4 regions of the Kosakonia sp. MUSA4 genome follow, and region 1 is predicted to be linked to each of the others. Evidence: predicted binding sites of a transcription regulator. Region 1 holds the regulator's gene; each other region holds the start of a gene.

Region 1 (8,067 bases):
TTAATATTAATTTCTGCAACGATATTCTGGATTTGCGTTTGCTCGGCTGGGGTTAAATTTTCACTGCCGGGTAAGTCGTTAATTGCCTGATTGAGTTGCTGTGGCGCCGCAAGGTCAAGCGAGGTATTTTCCGTCATCCAATGAGTCCTCAATGAGTGAAAAGCGGACAGCAGTAATGGAATAAAATTGCTGATTTATTAAATCGTTATAAGGCTGTCCGTAGAGCGTAATACGGTACAACAGCAGCAAAGTATTAAACAGCTTAAATATTCGCAAGTATAATAAGCGTCAGTTTCTTGAGATGATTTAACACGATGGCAGATATTACACCTGCAAATCTTCTTGAAAATCAGGAAGATTCGCACAACTTTCATCCGATGCCGGGTGCGCGGAATCCGCATCTACAAACGATGCTGCCTCGCATTCTACGCCGCCGCTTACAGTTTGATCCCTGGTGGCAGCGCCTGGAGCTGCCGGACGGCGACTTCGTCGATCTCGCCTGGAGCGAAGAGCCCGGGCAGGCAAAACACAAACCGCGTCTGGTCGTGTTTCACGGCCTGGAAGGTAGCCTGCACAGCCCGTATGCGCATGGTCTGATCCATGCAGCAAAAGAGCGCGGCTGGCTGGGCGTGGTGATGCATTTTCGCGGCTGTAGCGGCATTCCCAACCGCCTGAACCGCATCTACCACTCCGGCGAAACCGAAGATGGCACCTGGTTTTTACGCTGGCTGCCAGAAACCTTCGGCCCGGCGCCGACCGCGGCGGTAGGCTATTCGCTGGGCGGCAATATGCTCGGCTGCCTGTTAGCCAGAGCCGATGATTCTCTTCCCGTTGATGCAGCCGTGATCGTCTCTGCGCCATTGATGCTGGAAGCGTGCAGCTATCATATGGAAAAAGGGTTTTCCCGCTTTTATCAGCGTTACCTGCTGAATTTGCTGAAAGCGAACGCCGCACGCAAATTAAGAGCCTACCCCGGCTCGCTGCCAACGACGCTGCCTGCGCTGCGGAAAGTGCGGCGTATCCGCGAGTTTGACGATCTGATCACCGCCAAGATCCACGGCTTTGCTGATGCGCTGGATTACTATCGCCGCTGTAGCGCCATGCCGCAGTTGCCGTTGATCCGTAAACCGACGCTGATCATTCACGCCAAAGACGATCCGTTTATGGATCATAACGTTATTCCGGATGCCGGCCATTTACCGCCGAATATTGAGTACCAACTGACAGAACACGGCGGTCATGTCGGTTTTGTCGGCGGTACGCTGCGCCGACCAGAAATGTGGCTGGAAAAGCGCATTCCGGACTGGCTTTCCCCCTGGCTGAGAACATCATGATTATTCCCTGGCAAGAGATTGACGCCGACACGCTGAACAATCTGATTGAGAGCTTTGTCTTGCGCGAAGGCACCGATTATGGTGAACATGAACGTTCGCTAGAACAAAAGGTCGCTGACGTTAAACGTCAACTGCAACGCGGTGAAGCTGTACTGGTGTGGTCGGAACTGCACGAGACGGTAAACATTATGCCGCGGGGGCAGTTTCACGATTAACCGGGTAGATGGCGGCTGACTATACTGCAAACACAGTTTTATTCAGGGAGTTGCTATGTCTGCCAAACATCCGGTCATCGCCGTTACTGGCTCCAGCGGCGCGGGAACCACCACCACCAGCGTCGCCTTCCGTAAAATCTTCGCCCAGCTCAATATGCACGCCGCAGAAGTGGAAGGAGACAGCTTCCATCGCTTTACCCGTCCGGAAATGGATATGGCGATCCGCAAAGCCCGCGATCTTGGGCGGCATATCAGTTACTTTGGCCCGGATGCCAATGACTTCAGCCTGCTTGAACAAACCTTTAGCGAATATGGCCAGAGCGGAACCGGGCAAACGCGTAAATATCTGCATACCTACGATGAAGCGGTGCCGTGGAATCAGGTGCCGGGCACGTTTACGCCCTGGCAACCGCTGCCGGAACCCACCGACGTGCTGTTTTATGAAGGGCTGCACGGCGGCGTAGTGACCCCGCAAAATGACGTGGCGCGCCATGTTGATTTACTGGTTGGCGTGGTGCCGATCGTCAACCTGGAGTGGATCCAGAAACTGATTCGCGATACCAGCGAACGCGGACACTCCCGTGAAGCGGTGATGGATTCGGTGGTTCGTTCGATGGAAGATTACATCAACTTTATCACCCCGCAGTTTTCCCGTACGCACATCAACTTTCAGCGCGTGCCGACGGTCGATACGTCTAACCCTTTCGCCGCAAAAGGCATTCCGTCGCTGGATGAAAGCTTTGTGGTCATTCACTTCCAGAATTTGCAAGGCATTGATTACCCGTGGCTGTTGGCGATGCTGCAAGGTTCGTTTATTTCCCATATGGATACACTGGTGGTACCGGGCGGCAAGATGGGGCTGGCGATGGAATTGATTATGACGCCGCTGGTGCAACGGCTGATGGAAGGGAAAAAGATTAAGTAGCCCGGCAAGCCGATTGCCGGGCCAGGGCATCAGGCTTCGATAACTTCGTAGGAGTGGGTGATCTTCACGGCCTTCTCCAGCATCAACGCTACAGAGCAATATTTTTCCGCCGACAGATCCACCGCGCGGGAAACTGCCGCGTCTTTCAGCGCTTTGCCGGTGACGATAAAGTGCAGATTGATGTGCGTAAACAGACGCGGCGCTTCTTCACGGCGCTCGGAAGTCAGCTTCACTTCGCAGTCGGTCACGTCGTGGCGCCCTTTCTGCAGGATGGAAACGACGTCAATTGCGCTGCAACCGCCCGCCGCCATCAGCACCATCTCCATCGGGCTTGGCGCTTTATCCCCGGAATTACCGTCCATCAGAATTTGGTGGCCAGATGCGGACTCACCCAGGAAGGTCAACCCTTCAACCCATTTCACACGTGCCTGCATTTTATTCACTCCGGAGTAGTAATTTTCTCCACAGATTACGCGTACATAACAAAACTCGCAACGGAAGGCGACCTGCGTCATGCTGAAGCGAGACACCAGGAGACAGGCGTGAAAACCTATGCTAAAACAATCTGGATGCTACAAAGATAAATGGATGTTACGCATGTATGCATGACATCGTAGATTAGAGGCCGCAGATAACCCTGACGGCCCACTTCTCAGGACATGAGAAGCTTTGATTGCAACCCCGGAAGCAGGCTGAAACCTACATCCCCGCTTTCGGAGCCAGCTTATAACAGAGGATAACCGCGCATGGTGCTTGGCAAACCGCAAACAGACCCGACTCTCGAATGGTTCTTGTCTCATTGCCACATTCATAAGTACCCGTCGAAGAGCACGCTGATTCACCAGGGTGAAAAAGCGGAAACGCTGTATTACATCGTTAAAGGCTCAGTGGCAGTGCTAATCAAGGATGAGGAAGGTAAAGAGATGATTCTCTCTTACCTTAATCAGGGTGATTTTATCGGTGAACTGGGCTTGTTCGAAGAAGGTCAGGAGCGCAGTGCCTGGGTACGCGCCAAGACCGCTTGTGAAGTCGCCGAAATTTCCTACAAAAAATTCCGTCAGCTTATCCAGGTGAACCCGGATATTCTGATGCGCCTCTCCTCGCAGATGGCGCGTCGCCTTCAGGTGACCTCGGAGAAAGTCGGCAACCTGGCGTTCCTGGACGTAACGGGCCGTATCGCGCAGACGCTGCTGAATCTGGCAAAACAGCCGGACGCAATGACTCACCCGGACGGCATGCAGATTAAAATTACTCGCCAGGAGATTGGCCAAATCGTTGGTTGCTCCCGTGAGACTGTCGGCCGCATCCTGAAAATGCTGGAAGATCAGAACCTGATCTCCGCCCACGGTAAAACCATCGTGGTATACGGAACACGTTAATCCGTAAAACGGCGCATCGTTTATCCGGCGCGCCGTTTTTCTCTCCTCATGTGGCGCAGGCTGATTTATCACCCCGAAATCAACTACGCACTGCGACAAACGCTGGTGTTATGTCTGCCTGTGGCGATTGGCCTGATAGTCGGCCATCTGCAACAGGGCCTGCTTTTCTCACTCGTTCCCGCTTGCTGCAATATTGCCGGTCTCGACACGCCGCATAAGCGTTTCTTTAAGCGCCTGATTATTGGCGGCTGTCTGTTTGCGGGTAGCAGCCTGGCGGTGCAATTGTTGCTGGCGGAAGATCTTCCGCTGCCGCTGATCTTTACCATGCTGACCCTGCTACTGGGCGTCACGGCTGAGATCAGCGCATTGCACGGGCGCTTACTGCCCGCCTCGCTGATTGCCGCCATCTTCACGCTCAGCCTCGCCGGGAATATGCCGGTGTGGGAGCCGCTGCTGATTTACGCGCTGGGCACACTATGGTACGGGCTGTTTAACTGGTTCTGGTTCTGGATGTGGCGGGAACAACCACTGCGCGAATCGTTAAGCCTGCTCTACCGGCAACTGGCTGATTATTGCGAAGCCAAATACAGCCTGCTGACGCAGCATGCCGATCCGGAAAAAGCCCTGCCGCCGCTGCTTGCACGCCAGCAAAAAGCGGTGGATATGATAAGCCAGTGCTACCAACAATTGCATATGCTGGCGGCCAATCAGCATAACGACTACAAACGCCTGCTGCGCGTTTTCCAGGTCGCGCTGGATTTGCAGGAGCATATTTCCGTCAGCCTGCACCAGCCGGAAGAAGTACAAAAACTGGTTGAACAAACCCACGCCGAGCAGGTTATCCGCTGGAATGCGCAGACCGTCGCCGCCCGTTTACGCGTGCTGGCGGACGACATTCTCTACCATCGTTATCCGACGCGTTTCACTATGGAAAAGCAAATCGGCGCGCTGGAAAAAATCGCCCGCCAGCACCCGGATAATCCGGTAGGCCAGTTCTGCGCCTGGCACTTTAGCCGCATCGCCCGCGTACTGCGTACGCAGCGGCCTCTGTACATCCGCGATCTGATGGCGGAGAAGCAGCGTCGATTGCCATTGCTCCCGGCGCTGAAAAGCTATTTATCCCTGAAATCCGCCGCGCTGCGTAATGCGGCGCGCATCAGCGTAATGCTCAGTATTGCCAGCCTGATGGGCAGCGCCCTGCATCTGCCGAAGCCCTACTGGATCATGATGACGATTATGTTTGTCACGCAAAATGGTTATGGCGCGACACGCGTGCGCATTGTCCACCGGGCGGCAGGAACCCTTGCCGGGCTGGTGATCGCCGGGATCACGTTGCACTTTCATGTTCCGCTCGGTTTTACGCTGACAGCCATGTTATTGATTACGCTGGTCAGTTATCTGATTATCCGCAAAAGTTACGGCTGGGCGATGGTCGGCTTTACCATTACCGCGGTGTACTCATTGCAACTGCTGACCTTAAACGGCGAAGAATTTATTGTCGCGCGGCTAATCGATACCTTAATTGGCTGCCTGATCGCCTTTGGTGGTATGGTCTGGTTGTGGCCGCAATGGCAAAGCGGTCTGCTGCGCCAGAATGCCCACGACGCGCTGGAAACAGACCAGCAGGCAATTCGCCTGATCCTCAGCGATGACCCGCAGCCCACGCCGCTCGCCTGGCAGCGTATGCGCGTCAACCAGGCACATAATGCACTGTTTAACTCGCTCAATCAGGCAATGCAGGAACCCGGCTTTAACACCCGTTATCTGGAAGATATGAAGCTGTGGGTCACGCACAGCCAATTTATTGTCGAACATATCAATGCGATGACCACGCTGGCGCGTGAGCATACGATGCTGACGCCGGAGCTGGCGCAGCGCTATTTGCAGTCCTGCGAGATTGCGCTGCAACGTTGTCAGCAGCGGCTGGAGTATGACGGGCCGGGAGAGTCCGGTGATGTGAATATTCTGGAAGCGCCGGAAACGTTGACCCACGGGCCAATGAGCACGCTCGAACAGCATCTACAACGGGTTATCGGGCATCTGAACACCATGCACACCATTTCGTCAGTGGCATGGCGTCAGCGCCCGCATCACGGCATCTGGCTAAACCGACACCTTAACCATTAACCACTTTCTCTACCGCGCTGGCAAAGCGGCGCATCCCTTCATCGATATCCTGCTCGTCAATAACCAGCGACGGCGCAAAGCGCATTACGTCCGGACCGGCATTCAGCACCATTACGCCCGCATCTGCGGCAGCATAGAGAAAATCACGTGCGCGGCCTTTGAATGGCGCAGTTAATTCAGCGCCAACCAATAGCCCCATGCCGCGAATTTCGCTGAAGAGTTGATATTTTTCGCCGATCTGCTGCAAATGCTTAACGAAAAGCTGGCGTTTAGCATTCACACCGTTGAGCACTTCCGGCGTGTTGATAATGTCAAAAGCCGTTCCCGCTACCGCGCAGGCCAGCGGGTTGCCGCCATAGGTGGAACCGTGCGAACCGGCGTGGAACACGCTGGCGATCTCATTGGTCGTCAGCATCGCGCTGATCGGGAAACCGCCCCCCAGCGCTTTTGCACTGGTCAGGATGTCCGGCGTCACACCATAGTGCATATAAGCAAACAGATCGCCGCTACGGCCCATGCCGCACTGCACTTCATCAAACACCAGCAATGCTTTGTGCTGATCGCACAGTTCTCGCAGACCTTGCAAAAACTCCGGCGTTGCCGCCGTAACACCGCCTTCCCCCTGGATCGGCTCGACCACCACCGCGCAGGTATGATCGTCCATCACCGCTTTCACCGCGTGCAGATCGTTGAACGGCACATGAATGATGTCGGCCGGTTTCGGGCCAAAGCCGTCGGAATATTTCGGCTGACCACCAACCGTGACGGTAAACAGCGAACGACCGTGGAAGGCATTGTGGAAGGCAATAATTTTGGTTTTATACGGACTGTGGCGAGTAGATGCATAAAAACGCGCCAGCTTAAAGGCGGTTTCGTTCGCTTCCGTGCCGGAGTTCATAAACACCACGCGCTCGGCAAAAGTCGCGTCAATCAGTTTACGCGCCAGACGCAGAGCCGGTTCGTTGGTGAACACATTGCTGATATGCCACAGCGTTTCACCCTGCGTTTTCAACGTTTCTACCAGCGCGGGATGGCAGTGTCCTAACGCAGTTACCGCAATTCCACCTGCAAAATCAACATACTCTTTACCCTGCTGATCCCACACACGACTGCCTTTTCCCTTCACCGGGATAAACTCGGCCGGTGCGTAAATTGGCAGAATCACTTCATCGAAGTTTGCACGCGTTACCGCGTCTTGCTGAGTTGCCATGTCTTGCCCATCCAGTTTTTTGTTGCATTGATTATGAAAATATAATCACAAAATATGCATAAAAAATCACTGCATGGCAACCAGAAATCATCGTTTGAGGAAGTTTTCCAGTAATTGATGGCCCTGCTCGCTAAGAATGCTTTCCGGGTGAAACTGTACGCCTTCCAGATCCCACTGCCGATGGCGAATCCCCATTATTTCCCCGCTTTCCGTACGCGCAGTGACTTCAAAGCAGGCGGGCAGCGTAGGCGGGTCAATCACCAAAGAATGGTAACGGGTGACGGTTAACGGATTATTAAGCCCGGTAAACACACCGCGGTTGTTATGGGTAATGGGCGATGTTTTGCCGTGCATCACTTTTGCCGCACGGACAATCGTCGCGCCAAAGACCTGGGCAATCGCCTGATGACCAAGACAGACGCCCAGCACAGGGAGTTTGCCTGCATAATGACGAATGACTTCCAGCGAAATACCGGACTCATCCGGCGTACAGGGGCCAGGCGAGATAACGATTTTTTGCGGTGCCAGCGCGGCAATATCCTCAAGCGACAGCTCATCGTTACGCCTCACCTCCACCCTTGCGCCCAGTTCGCAAAAGTATTGATACAGGTTCCAGGTGAAGGAGTCGTAATTGTCGATAAGCAGGATCATAGCGGCCTCGGTAAAATAAACCGCGCTAGTTTACTCGCTTTCGACAGCTTCGCTTACCACTTTACGGAAGATGGCGCATAGCGGATCTAAATCTCCCATCGCTCCGGCCTGGTTCGCCGCGCTCCAGCGTTCAGGGACGATACCGCGCCAGTCCAGAACATAACCGGCGTGCAGCGCAAGCTGTTCAAAAAAAATGCGCTGTGCAATGCCATTGCCGAGGCGGAAG
Region 2 (8,067 bases), 2.8 Mb from region 1:
TCGCCAATAAGATCTGGCTGTCGCCGCAGGGCGTGGTGGATCTGCACGGTTTCGCCACCAACGGCCTCTACTACAAAACGCTGCTGGATAAGCTGAAAGTCACCACGCACGTGTTCCGCGTTGGCACCTATAAATCTGCCGTTGAACCATTTATTCGTGACAATATGTCCCCTGCCGCGCGCGAAGCGGACAGCCGCTGGATCAACGAGCTGTGGCAAAACTACCTTAATACCGTCGCTGCAAACCGCCAGATCACGGCGCAACAGGTCTTCCCTGGCGCGCAGGCGATGCTGGACGGCCTGCGCAAGGCCGATGGCGACACGGCAAAATATGCACTCGACAACAAGCTGGTGGATGAGCTGGGTTCCGCTGCCGACGCTGAAAAAGCGATGGTCAAACAGTTTGGCTGGAGCAGCGAAGATAAAGACTTCCGCGCCGTCAGCATGTATGACTATCAGACGAAGAAACCGAGCGATGTCGGCGGCACCGTTGCCGTGATCTTCGCTAACGGGGCGATCATGGATGGCGAAGAAACACCGGGGAATGTCGGCGGCGATACCACGGCCGCACAGATCCGCGACGCGCGTCTTGATCCAAAAGTGAAGGCGATCGTCCTGCGGGTGAACAGCCCTGGCGGCAGCGTCAGCGCCTCCGAAATCATCCGCTCTGAACTGGCGGCGGCAAAAGCAGCCGGTAAACCGGTGGTGGTGTCGATGGGCGGCATGGCGGCCTCCGGCGGCTACTGGATCTCGACCCCGGCGAATTACATCATCGCCAATGCCAGCACCCTGACCGGCTCGATTGGTATTTTTGGCGTGATCAATACGCTGGAAAACAGCCTCGATACCATTGGCGTGCACACCGATGGCGTCGCCACGTCGCCGCTGGCGGATGTCAGCATGACCAAAGCGCTGCCTGACGAAGTACAGCAAATGATGCAACTGAGCATCGATAACGGCTATAAACGCTTTATTACGCTGGTCGCCCAGTCACGCAACAGCACGCCTGAGCAGGTCGATAAGATTGCCCAGGGCCATGTCTGGACGGGCCAGGATGCGAAAAACAACGGTCTGGTTGATGCGCTGGGCGATTTCGACGATGCGCTGGCGAAAGCCGCGGAACTGGCGAAACTCAAGCAGTGGCATGTGGATTACTACGAAGAAGAACCGAGCTTCTTTGATCGGGTAATGGACAGCATGACTGGCTCCGTGCGCGCGATGCTGCCGCAGGCGTTGCAGGCTTACCTGCCTGCGCCGCTGGCCAGCGCTGCGCAGGAAGTCAAAGCGGAAACGGACAAACTGGCGGTGTTTAACGATCCACAAAATCGCTACGCCCTCTGTCTGAACTGCGCCAATATCCGCTAAACTCACCTCACACGTCCCCTCCACCGGAGGGGATTTTTTTAGATGCGGCAAGAACGAAACCATGCAAAAGAAATCGATTTACGTTGCCTACACCGGCGGTACCATCGGTATGCAACGCTCAGAACACGGTTATGTGCCGGTTTCCGGCCACCTGCAACGTCAACTGGCGCTGATGCCGGAGTTCCATCGCCCGGAGATGCCGGATTTCACCATTCACGAATATGCCCCGCTGATGGACTCTTCCGATATGACGCCGGAAGACTGGCAGCATATTGCTGATGATGTGAAAGCGCACTACGACGAGTACGACGGTTTTGTCATTCTGCACGGCACCGACACCATGGCGTACACCGCGTCAGCCCTGTCGTTTATGCTGGAAAATCTTGGCAAGCCGGTCATTGTGACAGGGTCACAAATCCCACTCGCCGAGCTTCGCTCCGACGGGCAAATTAATCTGCTGAATGCGCTGTATGTGGCGGCAAATTTCCCGATTAACGAAGTGACGCTGTTCTTCAACAATCGCCTCTACCGCGGTAACCGCACCACCAAAGCGCATGCGGACGGTTTTGATGCTTTCGCTTCGCCGAATCTGCCGCCGCTGCTGGAAGCCGGTATTCACATTCGCCGCCTCAATACGCCACCTGCACCACACACGACGGGAGAATTGATCGTGCATCCTATCACCCCGCAGCCGATTGGCGTGGTGACGATTTATCCAGGGATCTCCGCCGATGTGGTGCGTAACTTCCTGCTTCAGCCGGTAAAAGCATTGATTCTGCGCTCCTATGGCGTGGGAAATGCGCCGCAAAACCGCGAGTTCCTGAAAGCCTTGCAGGATGCCAGCGCGCGCGGCATCGTGGTGGTTAACCTGACGCAATGTATGTCCGGCAAGGTGAATATGGGCGGCTACGCCACCGGCAACGCTCTCGCTCACGCCGGGGTGATTGGCGGTGCGGATATGACCGTCGAAGCCACGCTGACCAAACTGCACTACCTGCTGAGCCAGCAGCTTGATGCGGACGCGATCCGTACCGCCATGATGCAAAATCTGCGCGGTGAACTGACGCCGGATGAATGAGGAGGCTTGTATGACGCAACGTGCTTTGCTGTTGGTCGATATCCAGAATGATTTTTGCGCCGGTGGCGCGCTGGCCGTGGCCGAAGGTGACAGCACCGTGGATATCGCCAATACCCTGATCGACGGGTGCAAATCACGCGGTGATGCGGTACTGGCAAGCCAGGACTGGCACCCCGTCAATCACGGCAGCTTTGCCAGCCAGCACGGTGTTGCGCCGTTCAGCACCGGCGAGCTGGACGGCTTAGCGCAGACGTTCTGGCCGGATCACTGTGTGCAAAACAGTGATGGCGCGGCGCTGCACCCGCTGCTGAATCAGCAGGCCATTGATGAGGTGTTCCGCAAAGGTGAAGATCCGAACATCGACAGTTACAGCGCGTTTTTCGATAACGATCATCGTAAAGCTACGGCGCTGCACGGCTGGCTGCAACAGCACGGGATTCGCGAGTTAATCGTGCTGGGGCTGGCCACCGACTACTGCGTCAAATTCAGCGTGCTGGATGCGCTGAAGCTGGGTTACGAGGTCAGCGTCATCACCGACGGCTGCCGCGGCGTCAATATTCAACCGCAGGACAGCACGCAGGCATTTATGGAGATGGCGTCAGAAGGTGCCACGCTCTATACGCTGGCGGACTGGCAGGAAACACACGCCTGAGGTCATAGCCGGATGGCGGCTGTTGCCTGTCCGGCTTACAGTTTTCAGGCCAGATAAGGCGAAGCCGCCCTCCGGCATTGCGCAACACTTAAGACTTAAATGTCGCTATCGACTTCGGCGCAATGCCGAAATCCTCTTTCAACTGCTGCTTACTTTTCATCACCATCTGCCCGTTGGTGTCGATCGTCATATGCTGCGCCTGCGTGTTGTTGCGCGCCTGCCATAACATCACCAGTTGCAGGCTGTTCTCTTTTTGCTCCGGCGTCAGCGCCACGCCGTCTGGCCATTTTCCTAATTCAACGGCCGTCGCCAGTCTCTGGTAGATCTCCGGCGTCATACTGTTAACAATTTGTTCAAGATCCATATTACTCATCTCCGTGGAATAATAGCTGAATCGATTTTTCAACCACGAGTCCGGGTGCCGTTTTCATCATCCGTGAAACTCAGCGAAGCGGAGTTCACGCAATAACGCTCCCCCGTCGGCTGCGGGCCGTCCGGGAAGACATGGCCCAGATGCGCATCACATTTCCCGCAGCGAATTTCTATACGCTGCATACCGTGGGAATAGTCATTGATGTAGCGGATCGCGTCTTCACTTACCGGCTCGAAAAAACTCGGCCAGCCGCAGCCGGAATCGTACTTGGTTTGGGAGTTGAACAGCGCAGCATCGCACACCAGGCAGTGGTAAACGCCATCGCGCTTGTTATGCAGCAGATGGCCCGTGAAAGGGGGTTCTGTGCCGTGATTTTGCGTCACATAAAACTGCATTTCAGTCAGTTCTTTTTTCAGGTCGTCTTCGGAGGAATTATTCGCCATATGCTCACATCTCGCGGTAAAAGTAAGACCATTTTTTCCAACGATTCTAACAAAACATTAACACTAGGGTGCTAACTTTTGTTCTAAACTTAGCAGTTGCGGTAAAGCAGCCAGGTAATTGTGATACGTTTCACATTTTTATCCTGTCTGGCCTTTAAAATCCCACGCGGCGCCTCCACATGGGGAGGATGCTCAAAGGAAGAGTGAGGCGAGTCAGTCGAACAAAGGTTATGCGGAGGATTGATTTGTCGCAATGATTGACACGATTCCGCTTGACGCTGCGTACGGTTTTTGTAATTTTACAGCCAACCTTTTATTCACTAACAAATAGCTGGTGGAATATATGACTATCAAAGTAGGTATCAACGGTTTTGGCCGCATCGGTCGCATTGTTTTCCGTGCTGCTCAGGAACGTTCTGACATCGAAATCGTTGGTATCAACGATCTGTTGGACGCTGAATACATGGCGTACATGCTGAAATATGACTCCACTCACGGCCGTTTCAACGGTACCGTAGAAGTGAAAGACGGCAATCTGGTTGTTAACGGTAAAACCATCCGTGTTACTGCTGAGAAAGATCCGGCTAACCTGAAATGGAACGAAATCGGCGTTGACGTTGTTGCTGAAGCTACCGGTATCTTCCTGACCGACGAAACTGCTCGTAAGCACATCACTGCTGGCGCGAAAAAAGTGGTTCTGACTGGTCCGTCCAAAGACAACACTCCGATGTTTGTTCGTGGCGCGAACTTCGACAAATATGCTGGCCAGGACATCGTTTCCAACGCATCCTGCACCACCAACTGCCTGGCTCCGCTGGCTAAAGTTATCAACGACAACTTCGGCATCATCGAAGGTCTGATGACCACTGTTCACGCAACCACCGCAACTCAGAAAACCGTTGACGGCCCGTCTCACAAAGACTGGCGCGGCGGCCGCGGCGCATCCCAGAACATCATCCCGTCCTCTACCGGTGCTGCTAAAGCTGTAGGTAAAGTACTGCCGGAACTGAACGGCAAACTGACTGGTATGGCGTTCCGCGTTCCAACTCCGAACGTATCTGTTGTTGACCTGACCGTTCGTCTGGAAAAAGCAGCGTCTTACGAAGAAATCAAGAAAGCCATCAAAGCCGCTTCTGAAGGCCCGATGAAAGGCGTTCTGGGTTACACCGAAGACGACGTTGTATCTACCGATTTCAACGGTGAAGTTTGCACTTCCGTGTTCGATGCTAAAGCTGGTATCGCACTGAACGACAACTTCGTGAAACTGGTTTCCTGGTACGACAACGAAACCGGCTACTCCAACAAAGTTCTGGACCTGATCGCTCACATCTCCAAATAAGTTGAGATGAGAACATGATCTGAAAGAGCGACTTCGGTCGCTCTTTTTTTTGTTTTCAAGACAGAGGATTGCGTTAATGATTACAAAAATTTTTGCACTTCCGGTACTCGAACAAATTACCCCAACGCTTACCCGCCGTAAAATGGACGAACTGGATGTGTTAGTCGTTGAACATCCGCAGGTTAAAGCTGCCTTTACCTTACAGGGCGCGCATCTGCTCTCCTGGAAACCGCAAAGCGAACAGGAAGTCCTGTGGCTGAGCGGCAACACCCCGTTTAAAGACGGCGTCGCAATCCGTGGCGGGATTCCGGTGTGCTGGCCGTGGTTTGGCCCGGCAAAACAGCAAGGGCTGCCTGCACACGGTTTTGCGCGCAATCTGCCGTGGACGCTGAAAGCGCATAACGAAGATGCAAACGGCGTGGTGCTGACGTTTGAACTGCAAAGCAGCGATGCCTCGCGCAAATTCTGGCCGCACGACTTTACTCTGTATGCACGTTATAAACTGGGCGCAACCTGTGAAATTGAACTGGAAGCCCACGGTGAGTTTGAAACCACCTCTGCCCTGCATACCTACTTCAACGTTGGCGATATCGCCGCGGTGAAAGTGAGCGGCCTGGGCGATCGCTTTATCGATAAAGTGAATGACGCAAAAGAAGATGTGCTGGCCGATGGCGTACAGACCTTCCCGGATCGTACCGATCGCGTCTATCTGAACGCTGAAGGTTGCAGCCTGATTCATGATGCCGCGCTGAACCGCACGATTGAAGTGACCCATAGCCATAACGCCAACGTGGTGGCCTGGAACCCGGGTCCGGCGCTCTCCGTCAGCATGGCCGACATGCCGGACGACGGTTATAAAACCTTTGTCTGCGTGGAATCGGTCAATGCAACCGTCGCGCAAAAAGCGACTGCCGAAAAACCGTCCCGCCTGGCACAGAGCATCCGCGTAGTTAAACGCTGATCCGCTGCCTACCCTCTCCCGCCGGGAGAGGGTTAAAGCACGTCCTTACACCACATCGAGCGGCGTTTTACGGTTGGGTGCCGGAAACGCGTTATTGAGTCGCGCTAAATCATCCGCACTGAGCACGATTTTCAACGCTGCCGCATTTTCCTCGACGTGCGCCACGCTCGCCGCTTTAGGAATGGCCATCACACCCTGATGGCTGATGACCCATGCCAGCAGAATTTGCGCCGCGCTGGCGCGGTGCGCATGGGCGATATCCTGCACGACACGGCTTTCCAGTAAACCGTCCCGCAAACGCCCGGCCTGCGCCAGCGGACAATACGCCATGACAGGCATCGCCTGCTGCTGGCACCAGGGCAGTAAATCGAATTCAATCCCGCGGGAGCCGAGGTGATACAGCACCTGATCGGTAGCGCAGGCCTTACCGCCGCTGACGCGCGAAAGTTCCTGCATGTCGCTGTAATCGAGGTTAGAGACGCCCCAGCGGCGGATTTTGCCCTGTTGCATCAGCGTGTCCATCACCTCGACCGTTTCAGCCAGCGAGTAGTTGCCGCGCCAGTGCAGCAGATAGAGATCGAGCACATCGGTTTTCAGGCGACGTAAGCTCGCTTCACAGGCGGCGATCGCTTTTTTACCCGCCGCATTCCACGGATAGACTTTAGAGACCAGAAACACCTTATCGCGCAAACCGCCCTGTAATGCTTCGCCGACCACCTCTTCCGCGCCACCTTCCGCGTACATTTCGGCGGTATCAATCAGCGTCAGCCCCAGATCGATGCCCGCACGTAGCGCATCCACTTCTCTTGGCCGCGCGCGTGAATTTTCACCCATATACCAGGTGCCCTGGCCGATCGCGGGCAGCGTTGCATTACCGGTAAAAACGATGTTGTTCTCTGCCATCTTCTCCCCCTGCGATAAATGCACCACCGTAAAACAAAACAGGGCCAAAGGCCCTGTTTTAATGCACAGATTACGCTATTCAAATGCACAATCAGAAGCGGTAGGTCACACCTGTAGATAACAAGCCAGCCCAGGATTTATCCACCATCGGGCTGTCTTTAATTTCATCCGACAGATGGGTATAGCGGCCGGTGCCGTAGATGCTCCAGCTATCGGTCAGGCGGTAGCTGACGCTCAGCTCAAGATACGGGTTCCAGCTGCTGCCTGGGTCGTAGCTGTTTAAACCGCTACGACGTGCTTCAGAAGACGAGACGCCATAATAGTACTCGTTCTGGTTGTCGCTACTCCACTCAACGCCAATCCCCGGCGTCACCGTCAGACCGCCGTTGTGGTACGCGTACAACCACGCGGCATCCCAGGTGATACCGTTGCTGTTATCCAGCACATCGCCAGCAAGCGTGGTGCGCAGGAAACCATACGGCGTGTTGTGAATATACGACAGCCCTGCCATCATGGTCGCCTTACGGCGATCTAACTGGCGTAACTGATTGTTATCACTGTCTTTTGGTTTAAACTGCCACGGTGAGTAATAGGCCGTAATCGACAGCTTATCCGCATCATCATTCCACAGATAGTAGCCGCCACCGATACCACGAAACCAGAAATCATCGCCTTCATAGGTGATCACCGGAATCGGCAGTACATCCCTGTCATACTGTTTGTACGGCGTTTCCACGACGCCGACACCAGCGCCCAGGGAAAAGGTATTTTCTGCATTCGCCGCAAAAGCGGAACCTGCAGTCAGCACACCCAGTGCCAGGAGTTTTAGTTTGGTCACAGTCTTTTCTTTCCTGTAGTCAAATAATTGGCGCAAGAAGTTTAACCGCCCACGACATCCTACCCAAATTTTTTTACCTGAGCATTACAAAAAAGACGCTAATTGTTCATAGCACC
Region 3 (8,067 bases), 280 kb from region 1:
GTGGTGAATTGCATCGAGGCGGTCGCTCAGGCGCTTGATTTCGTTCTTTTCAACGTCTTTCATGGTGCTCAGTTTTGTTGGGGGAAAATGCAAGGATACAACATTTGCGGCGGCGCTTACTTATGGAATGCCTTTTTTAAGCTGATGCGGGAAATTAGCTCAGTCAATGAAAGCACCATGGTAGAGCGCACCACTTGCTGGTAGCGCTGCTTCTGCATGGCGAACAGATCGGCATCGCTGGTATCAAATTGCGGGGTTGGCGGCAGGGCGGCCACGCAATGCAGTTCGCCGAACGGCCCGAGAATTTCATCGTCGGTAAAGGCGTATTCCGTACCGTCGTGATTCAGCTCTTCACGCAGCGCCATCAGGAGCTCCGCGTCTTCATATTCCGCACGGGAAATCACGCCCAGGCCGTAAATCAGCTTCAGCCGCACGGATAAATTGCCCAGCGGTCCATCTCCGTCAAGCAGCGGCTCTACAGCATATTTCACCGCGTAGTCATCTTTGCGAAATACCTGCAACACCAGAATATTGACGGCTTCATTGAGCAGTTCAACGGCAGCAATCAAAAAGCTTCGTACGGTTTTGCCCGCATTCAGACGCTCGAGTACACGGTTTTCGAAAGCCTGCGTTTGTTCCATTATTGCCTGCATATCTGACAATTTCGTTAACTGGCGCGGGGATTCCCGCGCCAAAACCGGCATCATGCCTTTGCGTTATATGCGTCGATGGCTTCGGTAACGACCGGGCTATTGGCATCCAGGCCGGAAATTTGCGCCAGCGCAGCCTGCGGGCCTTTCTCTTCGATAAGCTGGGCCAGTTCCTGCGCCTGCGGATCCTGCTCGCTGCGGTAGTGCATCGCGGCGGCGATACCTTTCACCAGGTTTGCGTGCGGCAGGTTGTACTCCAGCGTGCCGAGCAGCGGTTTAATCAGACGGTCGCCGGCGCTCAGTTTACGCAGCGGCTGACGGCCCACGCGTTCCACATCGTCTTTCAGCCACGGGTTTTCAAAACGGCCGAGGATTTTCTGAATGTACGCCGCGTGCTTTTCGGGATCGAAGCCATAACGCTTGATCAGTACCGCACCGCTCTCTTCCATTGCGCCCTTCACCACGGCGCGGATAGCGTCGTCAAGGATGGCATCGCGAATGGTTTGATGGCCGGTCTGTTTTCCAAGGTACGCGGTTATAGCATGCCCGGTATTCAGCGTGAAGAGCTTGCGCTCAACAAATGCCATCAGGTTATCAGTTAACTCCATGCCTGGAATGGCTGGCAGCGCGCCTTTGAACTGGGTTTTATCAACAATCCACTCGCTGAAGGTTTCCACAGTCACTTCCAGTGGATCGTTGGTTGCGGATTCCGCTGGCGGAACGATGCGGTCAACGGCCGAATCGACAAAGCCGACATGCTCTTCCACCCACGCTTTATCGGCATCGGCCAGTGCGGCGATCACATGGCCTTTCAGTTGGGTGGTACCGCGTACCATGTTTTCACAGGCAATGATGTTCAGCGGCGTGTTGATACCCTGCGCTTTGCGCTTCGCCAGACCTTTGGCAATCGCCGGAGCGATACGCTCCAGAACAACCGGTCCCACGGCTGTGGTAACCAGGTCGACGTGCGCTATCAGGTCAATCACTTCATCACCGATGCTGCTGACAGCGTTGACGCCGGAAACGGTATCAATCTGCTGTTTTTCTCCCACAACGTGAACCTGATAGCTATGACGGGCATTCAGGGCGTCGAGCACCACCTGATTCACATCGGCGAATGTCAGTTCAATCCCCGCGTCGGCAAGCAGTTTGCCGATGAAGCCACGTCCGATATTACCTGCGCCAAAATGTAATGCTTTCATAGAATTAACCTTCATAAATGTTTTACCCGAGAGGGCCTGGGTGAAGAACCACATACTGTTCTCCTCACCCTGACCCTCTCCCCGAAGGGAGAGAACAAAAGCCCGGTAAGCATTTTGCCACCGGGCTTTGGGGATTACTTGTTCAGCAACGCCAGCACTTCTTCAACGCTGGAAGTCTGAGCCAGACGTTCAATGACCGTCTCATCATCCAGTGCATTGGTCAGGCTGGTGATCACCTGGATATGCTCGTTGTTACGCGCGGCGATACCGATGACCAGACGGGCAATGTCATCTTCTTCTTCACCGAAGCGTACACCTTGCGGATACTGGCAGAACACCACGCCGGTTTTCAGGACGCGGTCTTTGGCTTCCACCGTACCGTGCGGAACGGCGATCGACTCACCCAGATAGGTCGGGGTCAGTTTTTCACGATCCAGCATCGCTTGCACGTATTCCGGCTCAACATAGCCGCCTTTCACCAGTTGCTCACCGGCAAAACGAATCGCTTCTTCTTTGGTGTTCGCGCTGCGACCAAGGAAGATGTTCTCTGCGCCCAGTTTAAACAGATTGCTGTTGGTCTCATCAAAGCTGTCTTTCAGGCTGGTTGTCACCTTTACTTCGTTGTCCGTGTGGCGCTGCGCGGCAACCAGACGTTCAGTCAGGCTGGTGTACAGGCCGCTGTCCAGGAAGTTGGTCAGCGAAATATGCTGCGCCTGCGGTACCTGACGCATAGCACGCTCAGTCAGATCGCGGTGCGTAATAACCAGGTCGACATCCGGCGGCAGGCTGTTAATTGCGCTGTTGGTCACCGAGATGTTGGTCAGGCCAGCATCCTGCACTTTCTTACGCAGTACGCCTGCGCCCATGGCGCTGGAACCCATACCGGCATCACAGGCTACGATGATTTTACGTACGTGGCTCAGGTCGTTGGTGACATCGCCAGCCGACAGCGGAGTTGCGCCTTTGGACTCGGCTTTCATGTCCTGTACGCGACGGGTAGCGGCTTCGATATCGTCATCTTCTTCTTTCACTTTGCTGGTTTTCAGCAGGATAGAAGAGATAACGAAAGAGACGACCAGCGCAGCCAGAATCGCCGTGATGTTAGCGAAGTAGGCGCCTTTCGGCGTCATTGCCAGCACTGCCAGGATGGAACCCGGAGAAGCCGGAGAAACCAGGCCACCGTTCAGCACGCTCAGCGTGAACACGCCAGTCATACCGCCGAGGATCACTGCCAGCAGCAGACGCGGGTTCATCAGCACATACGGGAAGTAAATTTCGTGGATACCACCCAGGAAGTGGATGATTGCCGCGCCGCCCGCAGACTGTTTCGCGCTGCCGCGACCGAAGAACATATACGCCAGCAGCACGCCCATACCCGGACCCGGGTTTGCTTCGATTAAGAAGAAGATGGACTTGCCGAGTTCATGAGACTGCTGAATACCCAGCGGCGAGAAGATGCCGTGGTTGATGGCGTTATTGAGGAACAGGATTTTCGCCGGTTCAACAAAGATGGACGCCAGCGGCAGCATGTCGTGAACAACCATGAAGTTAACGCCCGCAGCCAATACTTTGGACAGCACTTCAACGGCCGGACCGATGCCCAGGAACGCCAGAATGGCGAGGATCATACCGATGATGCCAGCGGAGAAGTTATTCACCAGCATTTCGAAACCGGATTTGATCTTGCCGTCTACAGCGGCGTCAAATTTCTTGATGCAGTAGCCGCCCAGCGGGCCGGCAATCATCGCGCCGAGGAACATCGGCATATCCGCACCGACGATAACCCCCATTGTGGTGATAGCACCCACCACGCCGCCGCGATCGCCGCCAACCAGACGACCACCGGTGAAACCGATGAGCAGCGGCAGCAAATACGTAATCATGGGGCCGACGAGTTTCGCCAGCGTCTCGTTTGGTAACCACCCTGTAGGAATAAACAATGCGGTAATGATACCCCACGCGATAAACGCGCCGATGTTGGGCATCACCATATTGCTGAGAAAGCGACCAAAGCTTTGCACCTTGATCTTGATATCGGATGACATAAAACACCCCTTCTTATGTTTACTATCGCACAGGCCGGAAGCCCGAGGTTTTGTTGTTAACGTGGCGGCAGAGGTAGCCGGACCTGGGTTATCTGTGAGGCGAAATCTCGCACCGAATTGCGTAACTGTCCAGACGATGGTCTTTAATGTGATCTTGGTCACATCAATGTGGGGGATACCCCGTCACTTATCGTGATATTCATCACAAAAAATCAGTGTAAAAAAAGAACAAAGGATAAAAACTGAACGCCTACGGGGATTAAATGTGATCAGGTTCACAAATAGTGGGCGCGACTTTGTTATTTATTTGTGATCTAAATCACAAGATATTTGTGCCAGGAGTTTTCCGAGTGTGATCGCCAGCAAACTGTATTTTTTACAATCAGGACGACCTGTAACTTCCTTTCAGGCAGGATGGCGAAGCTAATTTAGTATCGGAAGTTTTCACGTTGATGAAACAATTTACGACGACTAGTACATAATTAACTTTTTGTTGGCAAAAAAGGATCCAAAAATGAAACTTATCGGCAGCTACACCAGCCCTTTTGTCCGCAAAATCTCCGTGATGCTGCTGGAAAAGGGCATCACCTTTGAATTTATCAACGAGCAGCCCTACAACGCGATCAACGGCGTGGCGCAATATAACCCGCTCGGTAAGGTCCCCGCGCTGATTACGGATGAGGGCGAAGTCTGGTTCGACTCGCCGATCATCGCGCAATACATTGAATTACTGGCTATCGCACCGGCGTTATTGCCGACGGAGCCTGTGGCTGCGCTGAAAATCCGCCAACTGGAAGCGCTGGCCGACGGCATTATGGATGCTGCGCTGGTCTCGGTGCGTGAACTGGCGCGCCCGGTTGAGCAGCAATCGGAAAGCGAGCTGCTGCGCCAGCGGGAGAAAGTTTCGCAGGGGCTGGATACGCTGGAACGCTACCTGCAAGAGGGAACGCTCAGCGTGGATACGCTGAACCTGGCGACCATTGCCATCGCCTGCGCGATTAGCTATCTCAACTTCCGCCACGTCTCGCCGGGCTGGTGCGTGAATCACCCGTTGCTGGTGAAGCTGGTCGAGAACCTCTTCCAGCGTGAAAGTTTCGCCCGTACAGAGCCGCCAGGGGCCTGATAAGCATGGTGTCGGCCTGAGCAAAGTCGCTGTACAATCCCCTCACGTCAATCCCCCTGACGGGAGGGGGCAACTCATAGCCAGGCCTTTTCATGACAACTCTTTACAGCCAGATCCCATCGACCGATCGCCTGTTACGTGACGAGGCGTTCGCCACTTTATTAACCCTTTTCGGCCACAGCCGCGTAACGCAGATGCTGCGTCAGCTACAGGACGAAGCGCGTGAGCAAATCCGTCAGCAGCAGACATTACCCGACTGGTGCGATGCCTGGGCCCGCGAGACGCAAACCCGGCTGGAACAGAGCAGCGCCAGCGCGCTGCGCCCGGTGTTTAACCTGAGCGGCACCGTACTGCATACCAACTTAGGCCGCGCGGTGCAGCCGCAGGCAGCGATCGATGCCGTTGCGGCGGTCATGGGTTCTGCGGTGACGCTGGAATACGATCTCGACGGCGCCGGACGTGGTCACCGCGATCGTGCGCTGGCGGATTTACTCTGCCAGCTAACCGGCGCGGAAGATGCCTGTATCGTCAATAACAACGCTGCCGCCGTGTTGCTGATGCTGGCCGCCACGGCGGCGGGGCGTGAAGTGGTGGTGTCGCGCGGCGAGCTGGTGGAGATTGGCGGCGCGTTCCGCATTCCGGACGTGATGCGCCAGGCGTGCTGCGTGCTGCATGAAGTGGGAACCACTAACCGCACGCATGCCAAAGATTACCGCCAGGCGATCAACGACAACACGGCGCTGCTGATGAAGGTACATACCAGCAATTATCATATTGACGGTTTTACCGCTGCGGTGGACGAAGCAGAGCTGGTGACGCTTGCCGAAGCGGCTGGTCTGCCGGTGATTGTTGATTTGGGTAGCGGCTCGCTGGTGGATTTAAGCCGCTACGGCCTGCCAAAAGAGCCGATGCCGCAGGCGCTGATCGCCGCAGGCGTCAGCCTGGTGAGCTTCTCCGGCGATAAGCTGCTCGGTGGCCCGCAGGCGGGCATTATCGTTGGTAAAAAAGCGTTGATTGCGCAGTTGCAGCAGCACCCGCTGAAACGGGCGCTGCGGGCGGACAAAATGACGCTGGCGGCGCTGGAAGCTACGCTGCGTCTCTATCTGCACCCGGAAACGCTACCGCAGAGCCTGCCGACGCTGCGTTATCTGACGCGCCCGGAGCCGGAGATCCGCGAGCAGGCGCAGCGGCTGTGCGCGGCGCTGAATGCGCGCTATAGCGAGTTCGACCTGCGTGTCGAAGCCTGTTTGTCACAGATCGGCAGCGGCTCTTTGCCGGTCGATCGCCTGCCTGGCGCAGCCGTGACCTTTACGCCGCGCGACGGCAGCGGGCGTCGGCTGGAAGCGCTGGCGGCGCAATGGCGGGCGTTGCCGCAGCCGGTGATTGGCCGCATTTATGATGGTCGCCTGTGGCTGGACTGCCGCTGTCTTGATGATGAATCCCGCTTGCTGGAGATGTTGCTGAAATGATTATTGCCACTGCCGGGCATGTTGACCACGGCAAAACGACCCTGATTGAGGCGCTAACCGGCGTGAATGCCGATCGTTTGCCGGAAGAGAAAAAACGCGGCATGACTATCGATCTGGGCTACGCCTACTGGTCGCAGCCGGATGGGCGCGTACCGGGGTTTATTGATGTGCCGGGGCACGAAAAATTCCTCTCGAATATGCTGGCGGGCGTCGGCGGCATCGATCATGCGCTGCTGGTCGTCGCCTGCGATGATGGCGTGATGGCGCAGACCCGCGAGCATCTGGCCATTTTGCAACTTACTGGTAACCCGGCGCTGACTGTGGCGCTAACGAAAGCCGATCGCGTGGATGACGCGCGAATTGAGCAGGTGCGCGCAGAAGTACAAGAAACGCTGAAAACCTTTGGTTATCCGCAGGCGACCCTGTTTGTCACCGCCGCAACAGAGATGCGTGGCATCGCTGAATTACGTGCGCATCTGTTGCAGTTGCCAGAGCGCGCGCACCCGGAAAATCAACGTTTTCGCCTGGCGCTGGATCGCGCGTTTACCGTCAAAGGCGCCGGGCTGGTGGTGACCGGTACGGCGCTCTCTGGCGATGTGCGCGTGGGCGATACGTTGTGGCTGACCGGGGTGAATACACCGATGCGCGTGCGCGGTCTGCATGCGCAGAATCAGCCGGTTGATCATGCTCATGCCGGGCAGCGTATTGCGCTCAACATTGCCGGGGACGCGGAAAAAGAGGCGCTCAGCCGCGGTGACTGGTTGCTGTCACAGCAACCGCCGGAGCCAACGGAGCGGGTGATTGTCGCGCTGCAAACGCACACGCCGCTGACCCAGTGGCAGCCGGTGCATATCCACCATGCCGCCAGCCATGTTACCGGCCGCGTTTCGCTGCTGGAAAATGGTCTCGCCGAGCTGGTGCTGGATACGCCGCTGTGGCTGGCCGATAACGATCGGCTGGTACTGCGTGATATCTCTGCGCGCAGTACGCTGGCCGGAGCGCGGGTGGTAACACTCAACTCACCGCGCCGCGGCAAACGTAAAACTGAGTATCTGCAATGGATCGCGGAGCTGGCGCAAGCGGGCGATGATGCGCAGGCGCTGCTGGCGCATTTATCGCGCGGTGCCGTTGATCTGACGGCGTTTGGCTGGGCGCGGCAGCTCAGCGCGCGCGGGCTGGAAGTGCTGCTGGATAACCCCGGTTTTATTCGTGCTGGCAATAACCTGTTGAATGCGCCGGTGGCGGCGCGCTGGCAGCGTAAGTTGCTGGATACGCTGGCAATCTACCATGAGCAGCACCGCGAAGAGCCAGGCCCTGGGCGCGAGCGTCTGCGGCGCATGGCATTGCCGATAGAAGATGAGGGGCTGGTGCTCACGCTTATCGAACGGATGCGCGAGGCGGGCGACATTCACAGCCATCATGGCTGGCTGCATCTGCCGGATCACAAAACCGGCTTCAGCGATGAACAGGAGCATCTGTGGCAAAAAGTAGCGCCGCTGTTTGGTGATGAACCGTGGTGGGTGCGCGATCTGGCGCGCGAAACCGCAAGCGATGAACAGGTGATGCGCGGCGTACTGC
Region 4 (8,067 bases), 510 kb from region 1:
CTTTGATCATCCCCTGGACGAACCAGGAATTAATAATGGTCTGCATGTATGGAGTTCCTGTTGGTTCTGTTGCCGGATGGCGCTGCGCTTATCCGGCCTACGTGAATCGGTTTCTCTGTGTAGGCCGGATAAGGCGCAAGCCGCCATCCGGCACATCGTTACTGGCGCTGGCGTGATACCGCTTGCTCATATGCCCGTACGCTGTCCAGCCACTGACTGCTGGCTGGCGTGTCATGGCGCTGGCAATACATCTCCCATACGGCCTGCCACGGCAGGGATTTTTGCTCTTCCAGCAGCGCCAGGCGGGCGGTGTAGTCGCCATCGGCTTCCAGTTTGCGCAGCGTTTCAACCGGCTCCAGCAGCGCGCGCAGCAGGGCTTTTTTCATATTGCGGGTACCGATGACCCACGCGGCGATGCGGTTGATCGAGGCGTCGAAGAAGTCGAGACCGATGTGCACGCGGTCAAACAGTTTGTGGCGCACGATCTCGCTGGCGATGGCCTGAGTTTCGTCATCCAGCAGCACTACGTGATCGCTGTCCCAGCGCACCGGGCGGCTGACGTGCAGCAGCAGGCGCGGCACATAAAGCATGGCGGCGGAGATTTTGTCGGAGATTACCTCTGTCGGGTGGAAGTGACCTGCATCGAGGCACAGCGCGGTCTGGCGGCTGGTGGCATAGCCCATGTAAAACTCGTTGGAGCCAACGGTGTAGCTCTCTGCGCCAATACCGAACAGCTTGCTTTCGACGGCGTCGATATGGTGCGCCGGGTTGAGTTTTTCGCTGAGCGCTTCGTCCAGCGCATTAAGCAGGCGCTGGCGCGGCGCCAGGCGGTCAACGGTGACATCTTTCATGCCGTCCGGGATCCAGATATTCATTACCGACGGTGTGCCGAGTTGTTCGCCGAAATATGCCGACACGCGGCGGCTGGCTTTGACGTGGTCAATCCAGAACTGGCGGATTTCATCGTTAGCGTGGGAGAGCGTAAAACCGTCGGCGCTCAGCGGGTGCGAGAAGCAGGAAGGATTAAAATCCAGCCCCAGTTTGTTCGCTTTCGCCCACTGCACCCAATTTGTGAAGTGTTCCGGTTTGATCTCATCGCGGCCGACCGGACCGTCGGCTTCGAGATAAATGGCGTGCAGGTTGAGGCGTTTCGGGCCGGGGATCAGGCTCAGCGCCTGCTCCAGATCGGCGCGCAGTTCGCTGGCATTGCGTGCTTTGCCCGGGTAGTTGCCGGTGGCCTGAATGCCGCCTGTCAGGCTGCCTTGCGGGTTTTCAAAACCGGCGACGTCATCGCCCTGCCAGCAGTGCATGGAAACCGGCAGGCGATCGAGCTGGCGCAGCGCCTCCTCGACATCAATCCCCACAGCGGCGAAGCGCTGTTTGGCAATTTCCCAGGCGTGTTCAAGTTGAGTGGTCATGCGCAAAGCTCCTTTGTCTGTCGTTTTTGCTGAAAGCGCGCGACGTAACGGGCGATTTCATGGTCAGGATTAGGGGTAAACGTGATCAGGTTGTGGTTGCTCGCCACCACCTGACGGAAATCATCAACGTTGCTCAGTTCATCCAGCGTCATCAGCTGAATGCCGATGTTGCCGAGCGTGGAGGCTTCCACCGGACCGGCCACCACCGGCAGCCCGCAGGCGTCGGCGCAGAGCTGATTCAGTAACTGGTTCTGGCAACCGCCACCGACGATATGCAGGCGGCTGAAGGGTTTGCCGCGCAGAAAGGCCAGTTCGGCAAGGATGTCGGCATAGAGCAGGGCGAGGCTGTCGAAGATGCAGCGCGCCAGTTCGGCAGCGTTCTGCGGTACGGGCTGGCCCGCTTCCCGACAGGCGGCCTGAAGTTCGGCACTCATGTTCTGCGGGTTGATAAAACGATCGTCGTTCGGGTTGATAACAAAGCGGCAGGCCGCAAGCTGTTCGGTGGCGGCAATCAGCGCGGGCAGATCGCTTACCTGTTGTTCTCTCAGCACCCGTTGCAGTAGCCACAACCCCATAATGTTTTTCAGCACACGGTAGCGGCCTTCCGCGCCGCCTTCGTTGGTGATATTCGCCGCCAGCGCGTCATCGCTGGTGTAAGGAGTTTTGCTCTCAAAACCCATTAATGACCAGGTGCCGGAGGACAAATAGGCTGCGTCTTTATCCGCCAGCGGCGAGGCGATCACCGCGCTGGCGGTATCGTGGCTGGCGACGGCGACCACCGGAATTGCATTGCCCTGCGGGCAGATCCAGTGACCAATCACATTGCCGGGATGTGTCGCGGTGCCAAACCAGCCAGCCGGAACGCCCGCCCACGCCAGCAGCGTATCGTCCCAGTTATCGGTATTGATATTGACCAGTTGCGTGGTGGTGGCGTTGGTGTATTCCCAGTTCAGTTGGCCGGTCAGACGGTAGCTAAAGTAATCGGGGATCAGCAGCGCATGCGCGACCTGGTCAATCAGTTCCGGCTGTTGTTCCGCCAGCGCGCGTAACTGATACAGCGTGTTGAAGGGTAAAAACTGGATGCCGCTGCGGCGATAGATATCGGCTTTGCCGGGATTCTGCATCGCACGCTGCATTACGCCATCGGTGCGATCGTCGCGGTAGGCAATCGGCAGACCGACGCGCTGGCCTTCGCGGTTAATCAGAATGTAATCGACGCCCCAGGTATCGATGCCGATGCTGTCGGGTTGAATGCCTTCTTCGCAGACCTTCAGCAGGCCGAGGCGAATTTCGCTTTCCAGGCCGTCGATATCCCAGCAATCAAAGCCGTCCACTTTTTGCAGACAGTTACTAAAACGGTGGATTTCGCGAAGCGAAAGGATGCGCTGCTGGCTGTCATAACGCGCCAGCATGACACGTCCGCTTGAGGCGCCTAAATCAACTGCGACACAGTGGCGAAAAGTCATGATTGGGTCCTTCTTAGAGTCATTGCAGACAGTCTAAAAAAGAGGGATAAGGCGTACCTTCTCGCTACTGACAGCCGCCAATTGCCGCTGGCAAGAAAGCAAAGGTGAACGTGAGAAAGTTCACAGTTTCCAGTAATGGCGGGGATTTAAGCCATTGTGACCGTTGCCACATTTCCCGATCTTTCCGGTCGTTTCTTGAAAAAACGGCAGGCTATGCGCGAAAAGCTGTCGAAAATTTAAGGTGAGGTTGATAACCCTTAATTACTATTTTGAGAAGGTTTCTCATTAGTGGGGCAATCATGACCGTACTTCATAGCGTGGATTTTTTCCCGGCAGGTCAATCACCTGTTGCCATTGAACCCCGGCTTCCCCAGGCGGCTTTCCCTGAACATCATCATGATTTTCATGAAATTGTGATCGTTGAACACGGCACCGGGATCCACGTTTTTAATGGTCAGCCTTTCACTATCAGCGGCGGCACCGTCTGTTTTGTCCGTGACCATGATCGGCACTTATATGAGCATACCGATAACCTGTGCCTGACCAATGTGTTGTACCGTTCGCCGGAGGCTTTCCAGTTCCTTGCCGGTTTGCACCAGTTACTGCCGCAGGAGCAGGATGGCCACTACCCGTCGCACTGGCGGGTGAGCCAGCAGACGCTGGCGAAGGTGCGCGAGATCATCGGGCAGATGGAAAAACTGGATCCAGAAATGGATACCCACGGTATTGCGAACCGCGAGATCCTGTTTATGCAACTGCTGGTGATGCTGCGTAAAGGGAGCCAGCAGGAGGGCGCCGTCAGCAGCGATGCCCGCCTTAATCAACTGATGTTGTGGCTGGAAGATCACTTTGCCGAGGATGTTTGTTGGGAAATGCTGGCCGACCAGTTCACGCTCTCTTTGCGCACGCTGCATCGCCAGTTGAAGCATTCAACGGGCCTGACGCCGCAGCGCTATCTCAACCGGTTAAGGCTGACCAAAGCGCGGCATATGTTGCGCCACAGCGATGAGAGCGTCACCGATATCGCTTTCCGTTGCGGATTTGGCGACAGCAATCACTTCTCCACCCTGTTTCGCCGGGAATTCAACTGGTCGCCCCGCGATATCCGCCAGGGGCGCGATACGCAGCTTCAGTAACGCGAAGGCTGTCACCGATTTGTCGCCGAAGATCCGCTAATAATTTCAGGTTGTTCAAGGCAGAGGTGAGTGTGTGGCAGGCCAACTGATTCTTCGCAAAGCGGATTTCTTTCCCCGCGCCGGACAAGCGGTAGCGGTGGCCGATCGCTATCCGCAAAATGTCTTTGCTGAACACACTCATGAGTTTTGCGAACTGGTGATGGTGTGGCGCGGCAACGGCCTGCATGTGCTGAATGACCGCCCTTACCGCATCACGCGCGGCGACCTGTTTTATATCCGCGCCGAAGATTGCCACTCTTACGCCTCGGTCAACGATCTGGTGCTGCAAAATATCATCTACTGCCCGGATCGATTGACGCTTAACCTCGACTGGGCGGCGCATATTCCCGGCCTTAACGGTACGGCAAGAACGCCGCACTGGCGGATTGGCAGCACCGGCATGGCGCAGGCGCGGCAGGTGATTGCGCAGCTGGAGCATGAGAGCGCCAAAGCCGATCCGCTGGCGAATATGATGGCGGAAACGCTGTTTGCCCAACTGGTGATGACGCTCAAACGCCACCGTTTTGCTATCGATAACCTTGCGGCGACGCACAGTGAGACGCTGCTTGATAAGCTAATTACCGTGCTCTCCGGCAGCCTGAATCGCAGCTTTGCGCTGGAGCAGTTTTGCGAGCAGGAGCAGTGCAGCGAGCGCGCGCTGCGCCAGCAATTCCGCACCCAGACCGGGATGACCATCAACCACTACCTGCGCCAGTTGCGCATCTGCCATGCGCAGTATTTGCTTCAGCATTCCGAGCAGATGATCGGCGAAATCGCCATGCAGTGCGGGTTTGAGGACAGTAACTACTTTTCGGTGGTGTTTAGCCGGGAAGTGGGGATGACGCCAGGTCAGTGGCGTCATCGTAGCCGGGTTGCTGCCTGATTAGTTCGCCATGCCGAGGCCGACGATATTGGCGGCGACAATGATCACCACGCAACCAAGGCTCAGCACGCTCACCGGCTGACGTCCGGCGTTCTTCCACTCTTTCAGGATCAGCCCGACAATGCCGCCGCACAGCACGTAGAAGCTCATGTGCAGCATCCAACTGATGTAGTCATACTGCGCCGGAATGCGGGCATGGCCCCAGGCGTAGAAGAAGAATTGCAGATACCACATCAAACCGCCCAGCGCCGAGAGCAGAATATTGCTGATGATTAGCGGTTTTGCCAGCGAGAAGTCGGCTTTTACCGACAGGTTTTTCAGTTTTGCCAGCCGAATGAAGCAGAAACCGAGGTTAATCAGCGCGCCGCCGCCCATGATCACCACATAACTTGGCAAGGCGGTGTAGAGCGGATCGATGCCCAGCGCCGCAGCGGCTTCGTGCATCGGTTTGGCGGCGTTCATGGCAAAGGACATGCCGGCGGAGAACACGCCGCACATCACCGCCAGCGTCAGCCCTTTTTTCAGGTTGAACTCTTCGGCTTTAATGCCCATTTTGCGCTCTTTCAGCTGGCCTGCGCGGGTCACAATCCCGACGCCTATCAGCGCAACCAGCACGCCAAGCAGCGTCATGCGACCGCCATCGGTGTTGATCAGAACGTCAAAATTACCGTTGATGATTGGTGTCATTAGCGTACCGACGATCAGCGTAATGCCAATGGCAATGCCAATGCCCATCGACATGCCGAGGTAGCGCATGGTGAGGCCGTAGTTGATGTTCCCGACTCCCCACATTGCGCCGAAGAGAAAGACCGGTAGCAGGGTGGAAGCGCTGAACGAGCTGTAATAGGCCCAAAAATCAGGCAGTAACAGCGCGCTGATGGTCCAGGGAAGAATCAACCAGGAGACGATGCCGCCGATTGACCACATGGTCTCCCAGGACCAATTTTTAACTTTCTTGAACGGGGCATAGAAACAGGCTGCACTGGCCGCACCTATCAAATGCCAAAGAATACCCATCGTAATCGCGTTACTCATTTTCTCATCCTCTTTGTTTTTATCGTCGGGATACGAGCAGCCGACCTGATGAGTGTAAAAATCACTCAGGAGATTAACCTTGAGGCGTTTGCCGCGATAGACGGCGAGCTGGCAATGAGCGCGTGATGGAGGTGAGCAGCTTCACAATTTCAATAACATAACCAAAAGTTATAACCTTATTAAAACTACGGCATTGATAAACATTTTCAATATCATTTAATTAACTATAATGATCCGACTGCTTACTCGGCATTAACATATATGCCGCCAGACAATAATGGAGATGAAAATGAGCTATACACTGCCCGCTCTGCCGTACGCGTATGATGCCCTTGAGCCTCATTTCGACAAGCAGACGATGGAAATCCATCACACTAAACATCACCAGACTTACGTAAATAACGCGAATGCCGCGCTGGAAAGCCTGCCGGAGTTCGCCAGCCAGTCAGCTGAAGAACTGATCACCAAGCTGGATCAACTGCCGGCAGACAAAAAAACCGTTCTGCGTAACAACGCAGGCGGTCACGCTAACCACAGCCTGTTCTGGAAAGGCCTGAAAAAAGGCACCACCCTGCAGGGCGATCTGAAAGCGGCTATCGAGCGTGATTTCGGTTCCGTAGACAACTTCAAAGCTGAATTCGAAAAAGCGGCCGCCACTCGCTTTGGTTCCGGTTGGGCCTGGCTGGTGCTGAAAGGCGACAAACTGGCAGTAGTTTCTACCGCTAACCAGGATTCCCCGCTGATGGGTGAAGCGATCTCTGGCGCGTCCGGTTTCCCGATCGTGGGTCTGGACGTGTGGGAACACGCTTACTACCTGAAATTCCAGAACCGCCGCCCGGACTACATCAAAGAGTTCTGGAACGTAGTGAACTGGGACGAAGCTGCAGCACGTTTCGCGGCGAAAAAATAAGTTTGCTTTCCCCCTCGCGCTAGCGTGAGTCAAAACCCCGTCAGGCCTCGCCGTCGGGGTTTTTTTACGTCATTTCTAACGCGAAAAACTAAAAGGAACGTTGATCTGAAAATAATGAAATATTGTTTTGTTATGGTTGTTTGATCACTTTTCTTCCGCCAGAGCCGATCTACCCTCTCTTCATCCGCGCTGCTGTTGTCCCGCAAACATAGCGGGTCAGCGCTCAAAAAATCGGACGTTTTTTGACAGGTGAAGATATGCAAATCAAGCGTGCAATCGAAAAAATCCCTGGCGGGATGATGCTGGTTCCTTTGTTCATTGGTGCTCTCTGCCATACTTTTGCGCCCGGCGCGGGAAAGTACTTTGGTTCATTCACTAACGGCATGATTACCGGTACGGTGCCAATTCTGGCGGTGTGGTTTTTCTGTATGGGCGCTTCCATCAAACTGAGCGCTACCGGCACGGTGTTGCGTAAGTCCGGCACGCTGGTGGTGACCAAAATTGCGGTTGCCTGGGTGGTGGCTGCTGTCGCCTCACGGTTGATTCCTGAACACGGTGTGGAGGCGGGTTTTTTTGCCGGGTTATCGACGCTGGCGCTGGTGGCATCGATGGATATGACGAACGGCGGGCTGTATGCGTCAATCATGCAGCAGTACGGCACCAAAGAGGAAGCCGGTGCGTTCGTGTTGATGTCGCTGGAATCCGGCCCGCTGATGACGATGATTATCCTTGGCACAGCGGGAATTGCCTCGTTCGAGCCGCACGTGTTTGTCGGCGCGGTGCTGCCTTTCCTGGTGGGGTTCGCGCTGGGTAATCTGGATCCGGAATTGCGGGAATTTTTCAACAAAGCGGTGCAGACGCTGATCCCGTTCTTTGCTTTCGCACTGGGTAACACGATTGATTTAAGCGTGATTGCGCAGACCGGTTTGTTGGGGATTTTGCTGGGGTTGGCGGTGATTGTGATGACCGGTATTCCGCTGATTATCGCCGATAAACTGATTGGCGGCGGCGATGGTACGGCAGGGCTGGCGGCCTCCAGTTCTGCGGGCGCGGCAGTGGCAACGCCGGTGCTGATCGCCGAAATGGTGCCGGACTTTAAATCGATGGCGCCAGCCGCAACCGCGCTGGTGGCAACCTCGGTGATTGTCACGTCGATTCTGGTGCCGATTTTAACGTCCGT

The links. Region 1 encodes CRP, which controls carbon source genes, mostly activating them, when cyclic AMP is high. Its sites were predicted from a motif close to ATGTGANNNNNNTCACAT; they were not measured.
Positions count from the first base shown of each region.
Region 2: msrB (peptide-methionine (R)-S-oxide reductase MsrB) is a predicted target of CRP. The motif match lies at 4,029-4,046, and genes of this name have one in related genera.
Region 3: C0557_RS25070 (glutathione S-transferase) is a predicted target of CRP. The motif match lies at 4,161-4,178, and genes of this name have one in related genera.
Region 4: rhaS (HTH-type transcriptional activator RhaS) is a predicted target of CRP. The motif match lies at 3,039-3,056, and genes of this name have one in related genera.

Region 1 covers NZ_CP025697.1:4,996,794-5,004,860, forward strand. The annotation lists gene C0557_RS23865 (toxic anion resistance protein) at 1-137, opposite strand, end outside; gene C0557_RS23870 (hydrolase) at 315-1,334, shown strand; gene C0557_RS23875 (YheU family protein) at 1,331-1,549, shown strand; gene C0557_RS23880 (phosphoribulokinase) at 1,605-2,474, shown strand; gene C0557_RS23885 (OsmC family protein) at 2,504-2,908, opposite strand; gene crp (cAMP-activated global transcriptional regulator CRP) at 3,221-3,853, shown strand; gene C0557_RS23895 (YccS/YhfK family putative transporter) at 3,902-5,980, shown strand; gene C0557_RS23900 (aspartate aminotransferase family protein) at 5,970-7,190, opposite strand; gene pabA (aminodeoxychorismate synthase component 2) at 7,278-7,841, opposite strand; gene C0557_RS23910 (putative adenosine monophosphate-protein transferase Fic) at 7,872-8,067, opposite strand, start outside.
Region 2 covers NZ_CP025697.1:2,026,383-2,034,449, reverse strand. The annotation lists gene sppA (signal peptide peptidase SppA) at 1-1,364, shown strand, start outside; gene ansA (asparaginase) at 1,426-2,442, shown strand; gene pncA (bifunctional nicotinamidase/pyrazinamidase) at 2,453-3,094, shown strand; gene C0557_RS09580 (YeaC family protein) at 3,183-3,458, opposite strand; gene msrB (peptide-methionine (R)-S-oxide reductase MsrB) at 3,497-3,910, opposite strand; gene gapA (glyceraldehyde-3-phosphate dehydrogenase) at 4,254-5,249, shown strand; gene C0557_RS09565 (D-hexose-6-phosphate mutarotase) at 5,326-6,210, shown strand; gene C0557_RS09560 (aldo/keto reductase) at 6,256-7,113, opposite strand; gene C0557_RS09555 (MipA/OmpV family protein) at 7,205-7,951, opposite strand.
Region 3 covers NZ_CP025697.1:5,277,889-5,285,955, reverse strand. The annotation lists gene C0557_RS25090 (YibL family ribosome-associated protein) at 1-63, opposite strand, end outside; gene mtlR (MltR family transcriptional regulator) at 117-704, opposite strand; gene mtlD (mannitol-1-phosphate 5-dehydrogenase) at 704-1,867, opposite strand; gene C0557_RS25075 (PTS mannitol transporter subunit IICBA) at 1,987-3,897, opposite strand; gene C0557_RS25070 (glutathione S-transferase) at 4,412-5,020, shown strand; gene selA (L-seryl-tRNA(Sec) selenium transferase) at 5,113-6,489, shown strand; gene selB (selenocysteine-specific translation elongation factor) at 6,486-8,067, shown strand, end outside.
Region 4 covers NZ_CP025697.1:5,508,838-5,516,904, forward strand. The annotation lists gene rhaD (rhamnulose-1-phosphate aldolase) at 1-46, opposite strand, end outside; gene C0557_RS26170 (L-rhamnose isomerase) at 159-1,418, opposite strand; gene rhaB (rhamnulokinase) at 1,415-2,884, opposite strand; gene rhaS (HTH-type transcriptional activator RhaS) at 3,184-4,020, shown strand; gene rhaR (HTH-type transcriptional activator RhaR) at 4,094-4,942, shown strand; gene rhaT (L-rhamnose/proton symporter RhaT) at 4,943-5,977, opposite strand; gene sodA (superoxide dismutase [Mn]) at 6,267-6,887, shown strand; gene kdgT (2-keto-3-deoxygluconate transporter) at 7,145-8,067, shown strand, end outside.